3 regions of the Bacillus sp. K7 genome follow, and region 1 is predicted to be linked to each of the others. Evidence: riboswitches for the same ligand, from Rfam matches in the RefSeq annotation. Region 1 holds a riboswitch; each other region holds the start of a gene.
The links. Region 1 has a riboswitch for S-adenosylmethionine ahead of metI (cystathionine gamma-synthase/O-acetylhomoserine thiolyase). Riboswitches for the same ligand answer to the same signal wherever they lie in the genome.
Positions count from the first base shown of each region.

Region 1 (2,201 bases):
GGACGTCAGTTTCTTTCGTGCCGATTTGGTGATAAATAGTGAGGTGTTCGATATTGTCCGACTGCTTCACGGCCTCCAATACATGCTTGTCAACATAGGGAGACTGCATAATGATGTTTCCGAACATATTCGGATAATCGAGTGCTGTCATGAGCGATATGGTCGCTCCGAGCGAATCGCCGATCAGCGTGCGTCCGTAGCCGACATGATAAGTAGGATACTCATCATCCGCAAACGGTACGAGCTCATGGGCGATGAACCGTTTATACGCTGAAAACTTGGAGCCCTCCGGATGATAGGTTTTTCTGCGTTTATCAACATCCTTATAAGGAACACCGATAATAATACTCCGGTCAATTTCACGTTTGGACAGCAATTCCTCGACCTGTCTGCCAATTCTCCCCAGCCTGAAATAATCGTGGCCGTCCTGCGCGATAATAACATGGTATTTATAAAGAGGGGAGTAGTTGGACGGCAGATAAACGAGCAATGTCATTTCCTCGTTAAGCTCTTTCGAAAAGAATTTCTTTTCTTGCACTGTGCCGTTTTTCGGTGCCATAATACATTCCTCCAGGACAACTAGACTTTCTTGCGTTTTCCATTATTGTACCATGAATTATTAGAAATTTCTCTCTTTAAACCGTTCGGAACTCGAAGAAAAAAGTATTGAAATAAACTGCGAATTAAGTTAATATAAAACAATCAGAAAATTGAAATCGATATTTCTTATCGTGAGAGGTGGAGGGACTGGCCCTTAGAAACCTCAGCAACCGGCCTGTTTTGCATATGTGCAAAGCGCCAAGGTGCTAAATCCAGCAAGCGTTTTATGCTTGGAAGATAAGAGGAAGCGTTTAAACCCCTTCTTCTTATGAAGAAGGGGTTTTTTATTTTGAAAAGGGAAGGTGTCAGCTATATGTCACAGCATGTTGAAACGAAATTAGCCCAAATCGGGAACCGAAGCGACGAAGTAACGGGGACAGTGAGTCCTCCTATTTATTTATCAACAGCATACCGCCACAGAGGGATCGGTGAATCAACCGGATTTGATTATGTCCGCACAAAAAATCCGACACGCCAGCTTGTGGAGGACGCGATCGCCAGCTTAGAGAACGGAGCGAGAGGGCTTGCCTTCAGTTCGGGAATGGCGGCCATCCAAACAATTATGGCGCTATTTAAAAGCGGAGACGAACTGATCGTTTCATCCGACCTATATGGCGGCACGTACCGCTTGTTTGAAAATGAATGGAAAAAATATGGCTTGACCTTTCATTATGATGATTTCAGCGACGAAGACTGTTTACGCTCCAAGATAACGCCGAATACAAAAGCGGTATTTGTGGAAACACCGACAAATCCGCTCATGCAGGAGGCGGACATTGAAAAGATCGCCCAGATCACAAAAGAGCACGGTCTTCTGCTGATCGTTGATAATACATTTTACACACCGGTCTTGCAGCAGCCGCTTGAGCTGGGAGCCGACATTGTGATACACAGTGCAACCAAGTATTTAGGCGGGCATAACGACCTGCTTGCGGGGCTTGTCGTTGTGAAAGATGAACAGCTTGGAGAAGAAATGTTTCAACACCAAAATGCCATCGGCGCTGTCCTGCCTCCATTTGATTCATGGCTTCTCATGAGAGGAATGAAGACGCTGAGCCTCAGAATGCGCCAGCATCAGGCAAACGCGCAGGAGCTTGCGGCGTTTTTAGAAGAGCAGGAAGAAATTGCGGATGTGCTGTATCCCGGAAAAGGCGGCATGCTGTCCTTCCGTCTGCAAAAAGAAGAGTGGGTGAACCCGTTTTTAAAAGCGCTGAAGACCATTTGTTTTGCGGAAAGCCTCGGCGGGGTGGAGAGCTTTATTACATATCCAGCCACACAGACGCACATGGATATTCCTGAAGACATCCGCATCGCAAACGGGGTCTGCAATCGTCTGCTGCGCTTTTCGGTCGGAATTGAACATGCGGAAGATTTAAAAGAAGACCTAAAACAGGCGTTATGTCAGGTCAAAGAGGGAGCTGTTTCATTTGAGTAATCACAATTGGACGCTGGAAACCCAGCTCGTGCACAATCCATTTAAAACAGACGGTTCAACAGGGGCCGTCAGTGTGCCGATCCAGCATGCATCAACATTTCATCAATCTTCATTTGAAGAGTTTGGCGCATATGACTACAGCCGCTCAGGCACGCCGACAAGAACA
Region 1 covers NZ_CP096406.1:1,230,121-1,232,321, forward strand. Annotated here, with positions in the region: gene M1D98_RS06205 (esterase family protein) at 1-559, opposite strand, end outside; SAM riboswitch class I at 724-844, shown strand; gene metI (cystathionine gamma-synthase/O-acetylhomoserine thiolyase) at 914-2,035, shown strand; gene metC (cystathionine beta-lyase) at 2,028-2,201, shown strand, end outside.

Region 2 (2,201 bases), 390 kb from region 1:
AAAAAACGCCCGTCCCTTATCGCGGTAACCCAGCTGACAAGCACATCTGAACAAATCATGAAAGATGAACTGCTGATCGAAAAGCCTTTGATTGACACGGTCGTCCACTACAGCAAACTAACAGAAGAAAGCGGATTGGATGGAGTGGTCTGCTCTGTTCATGAAGCAAAAGCCATTTACCAAGCGGTGCCGTCTTCATTTCTGACTGTCACTCCAGGGATCAGGCTGTCAGAAGACGCTGCGAATGACCAAATCCGCGTAGCGACACCTGCAATTGCAAGAGAGAAAGGGTCATCCGCAATTGTAGTAGGACGCTCGATTACAAAAGCGAAAAACCCAGTAAAAGCCTATGAAGCTGTCAAACTCGAATGGGAGGGAATCAAATCATGAAGCAAATCATCGCAAAACATTTATTAGACATCCAAGCTGTATTTTTACGCCCGAACGAGCCATTTACATGGGCAAGCGGCATTTTATCGCCAATCTACTGTGACAACCGCCTTACGCTATCTTTCCCGGAAGTCAGAAATGATGTGGCCTCAGGCATCCGCAAGCTTGTCGAAGAGCATTTTCCTGAAGCTGAAATGATTGCGGGTACAGCGACAGCCGGTATTCCTCATGCTGCTCTGGCGGCTGACCGTTTGAACCTTCCGATGTGTTATGTGAGAAGCAAGCCGAAAGCGCACGGAAAAGGCAATCAGATTGAGGGAGCCGTGCAAAAGGGGCAAAAAACGGTCGTCATTGAAGACTTAATCTCTACAGGAGGCAGCGTGCTTGAAGCTGCGGCAGCTTTACAAGCGGCTGGCTGTGAAGTGCTTGGTGTCGTCTCAATCTTTACGTACGGGCTTTCTCAAGCGCAGGAAGCGTTTGAGAAGGCAGAACTGCCATACTACTCTTTAACTGATTATGATGCGCTCACACAGGTCGCGCTTGAAAACGGAAATATTCATTCAGGGGATTTAGAAAAGCTGAAAACGTGGAAACGAAATCCCGAGTCAAAAGATTGGTTTAAAAAATAATAAATAAATTTCGCTGATGCACAGAGGCCTCAAAGCCTTGATGCAGTTGAAAACAGGCCCCGAGGTCTGTTTTTTTATTAATCCTATAAAAAAAGTCGGGTTGACTTATGTTAGAATTGTGCTAAAATTTACTACAAATCTAAAAACTTATCAAGAGCGGCTGAGGGACTGGACCTATGAAGCCCGGCAACCTGCACAGTTTGTAAGGTGCTACTTCCAGCAAAATGAAATCCATTTTGAAAGATAAGGGCTGCATGCTGTTCTTGTCTTTCTTTCCGCCGGATCGAAAGTTTTTTATTTTAAGAGGAAGAAGGGATGGCGGCAATCACCGCAGCCGCGCATGACATTACAATTGGAAAAAGGCAATCAGCAGAAAGCGACTGTTTGTCTCCGAAAGGAGGAAAGAAGAAATGTTAACGTACGATAATTGGGAAGAGCCAACGATTACATTTCCGGAAGACGATCCTTATAAAGGAGCGCTGTCAGTTTTAAAGTGGGCATACGGCCATTACGGCAATCAGCTTGTTTATGCCTGCAGTTTCGGAATTGAGGGAATCGTTCTGATTGACTTAATTTATAAAGTGAAAAAAGACGCAGAGATTGTGTTTCTTGATACAGGACTTCATTTTAAAGAAACCTATGAAACGATTGAACGAGTGAAAGAGCGTTATCCGGGTCTTCATATCATCCTGAAAAAACCAGATCTCACGCTTGAGGAGCAAGCTGGTGAATATGGCGATAAACTGTGGGAGAGAGAACCGAATCAATGCTGCTATCTCAGAAAGATCGTTCCTTTAAGAGAGGCGCTTTCGGGACATCCGGCCTGGCTTTCCGGCCTGCGCCGTGATCAAGGGCCGAGTCGTGCCAATACGAATTTCTTAAATAAAGATGAAAAATTCAAATCAGTAAAAGTATGTCCGCTTATCCACTGGACTTGGAAAGACATTTGGAGATACACATCCCGGAATGAGCTGGACTACAATCCGCTTCATGACCAAGGATATCCAAGTATTGGCTGCGCGCCTTGTACCGCTCCAGCTTTTACTGCAGAGGATTTACGCTCAGGAAGATGGAATGGTATGGCGAAAACAGAATGCGGACTGCATGAATAAGGAGCTGTAAAATGGAATTAGCCGCTATTTTATTTAGCTTGTTTTTCGCGATGAATATTGGTGCAAGCGG
Region 2 covers NZ_CP096406.1:1,622,911-1,625,111, forward strand. Annotated here, with positions in the region: gene pyrF (orotidine-5'-phosphate decarboxylase) at 1-390, shown strand, start outside; gene pyrE (orotate phosphoribosyltransferase) at 387-1,019, shown strand; SAM riboswitch class I at 1,164-1,269, shown strand; gene M1D98_RS08245 (phosphoadenylyl-sulfate reductase) at 1,430-2,131, shown strand; gene cysP (sulfate permease) at 2,143-2,201, shown strand, end outside.
Region 2: it holds a riboswitch for S-adenosylmethionine, as region 1 does, so the genes downstream of both, M1D98_RS08245 (phosphoadenylyl-sulfate reductase) here and metI (cystathionine gamma-synthase/O-acetylhomoserine thiolyase) in region 1, are expected to answer to the same signal.

Region 3 (2,201 bases), 190 kb from region 1:
TTCGAGTCGTCATAAGGCTTCAACCTTTCCCCATTTATCAAGCGCCAGCTTCAGATCTTTGCATTGTTCGGCTTTTTCATCAATCGGCTGAGCTTCTAAAACAGCATCAATTATGGCTCTGAACGCTTTGCCACCGCCCTGGGCGCCGTTCGGATGTCCGTGTACGCCTCCCCCGGCGTTTATAATATGATCTATGCCGAAATTCCGCATTAAAAGCGGAACCATACCGGGATGAATGCCTGCTGACGGAACGGCAAATGTTTGGTTAAAGGCATCCTCTCTCACACATTCTTCGTGAATCGCCAGCGCATCTTCTTTTGGAAGCGCAACCGAACCGTACGGAGATGGGAAGAGACTGAAGTCGGCTCCGCAATACCGGTTCAATTTTCCGAGCAAAAGAGCGTGAGAAAATCCGTAGAACGGAGAAGACGTAAACGCCCCACTGACAGCTGGATGAGCCATAATCGGGATTGCGATTTCGGGATCTTCCGCCAAGCTTTGCATGACGTCCAAGCCGTAAGCGAAGACATTAAACAATAACGCATCCGCTCCCAATTCAGCAGCGCGTCTCGCTTTGTCGTTCAGATCAGCCGTACGCCCGGTCAAATTGACCGCATACAGCGTTTTATGCCCGGTTTGCTCATACGTTTCTTTCAATACTTGCTTTCCTTCTGTAATTCTTGTTTCAAAAGGCGCCAGGCCTGTCTCAAAGAAAATTTCATCGTCCTTAATCAGGTCAACTCCGCCAAGCGCCTGCTGTCTGAGCTGTTCTTTAATATCACTCAGGTCTCTTCCGATAACCCCTTTGAAAATGCTCATTAACAGCGGTCTCTCAAACTCTCCCAGCAGCTTTCGAATGCCGTATACACCAAACTTCGGTCCCGGCAGCGTGCGCTTAAACGCGTCAGAGAAGTGAAGATCGAGTAATTTGATTTTTCCGTCCAGCGACAGCTTCCCAAATACTGTTGTCAGCAAAGCCGGGATATCCTGAGAGAAATTGATGTCAGGATAGGCAATTGTGATCACCGCTTGTTTTCCTGACGCAGGAGTCCCTTCTCTTTCCTCGACCTTTATCACCCGTCCCTTGTGCTTTTGCATTTGTTCCTGTTTTACAAGGGGCAGATCAGTCCAGGAGCCTACTGTCAATCCTGTTGCGATTTGTTCCGCTTTTTTCTCTGTATCGGCTCCCGGTTCGGTCAGGAGATATGTTGCTAATAACTCACCCATGCCAGAGCTCCTTTCATTTCATCCATATAAAAAAACCTCTTCAAACAGCAATCGCGTCTAAAGAGGTTTCGTTTCTCGTCCGAATCTTATCTCTCAGCCGCCAGCTGCAAGAATTAGCACCGTGCTTTATAAGTCGGTTGCCGGGCTTCATCGGGCTCGTCCCTCTGCCTGCTCTTGATAAGAAAATATAGATTTTATAAATTATTTTGAATTATCCCATCGTTATCAAGTCTTGTCAATGCTTTTTTGGGTAAACAGGTTCAGCTTCCCAATTCGATAAGCGGCCTCTTTGAGTCTTTCTTCACTTGTCAGCAGCCCGACTCTGACATAGCCCTCGCCATATTCACCGAAACCATTTCCAGCCGCAACGGCCACATTCGCTTTTTCCAGCAAAAGGTCTGAGAACTGCTCGGAAGTATAGCCTTCAGGCACGGGCAGCCATGCAAAAAAAGAACCTGCCGGAGCAGCCACATCCCAGCCGATCTCCCGGCATGACGCAATCCAAGCGTTTCGCCTGCTTTCATATCGGGCATTTTGCTCCGCCACGCACGTTTGATCACCTAGCAGTGCCGCCGCTGCAGCCTCCTGAGTCGCTCTGAAAAGACTGACAAACATATGGTCTTGATAAAGATTGATCGCTTCAATGACCGAAGCGTTTCCGACGGCAAAGCCGATCCGCCACCCCGCCATATTATACGTTTTTGACAGCGTATAAATTTCAATGCCGATATCCTTCGCACCTTCAGTCTGCAAGAAGCTTAACGGCTTACAGCCGTCAAATCCTACAGCGCCGTAAGCAAAATCATGAACAACACAAATCCCGTTTTCTTTTGCAAAACTCACGGTTTCTTCAAAAAAACCGGAGGTAGCAACAGCTCCAGTCGGATTATTCGGATAATTCAAGTACATCAATTTCGCCTGTTCTCTCACTTCAGCGGGGATGTTGCTGTAATCAGGCAGAAACGCCCTGTCCT
Region 3 covers NZ_CP096406.1:1,422,565-1,424,765, reverse strand. Annotated here, with positions in the region: gene mtnX (2-hydroxy-3-keto-5-methylthiopentenyl-1-phosphate phosphatase) at 1-13, opposite strand, end outside; gene mtnW (2,3-diketo-5-methylthiopentyl-1-phosphate enolase) at 10-1,227, opposite strand; SAM riboswitch class I at 1,311-1,411, opposite strand; gene mtnE (methionine-glutamine aminotransferase) at 1,453-2,201, opposite strand, start outside.
Region 3: it holds a riboswitch for S-adenosylmethionine, as region 1 does, so the genes downstream of both, mtnW (2,3-diketo-5-methylthiopentyl-1-phosphate enolase) here and metI (cystathionine gamma-synthase/O-acetylhomoserine thiolyase) in region 1, are expected to answer to the same signal.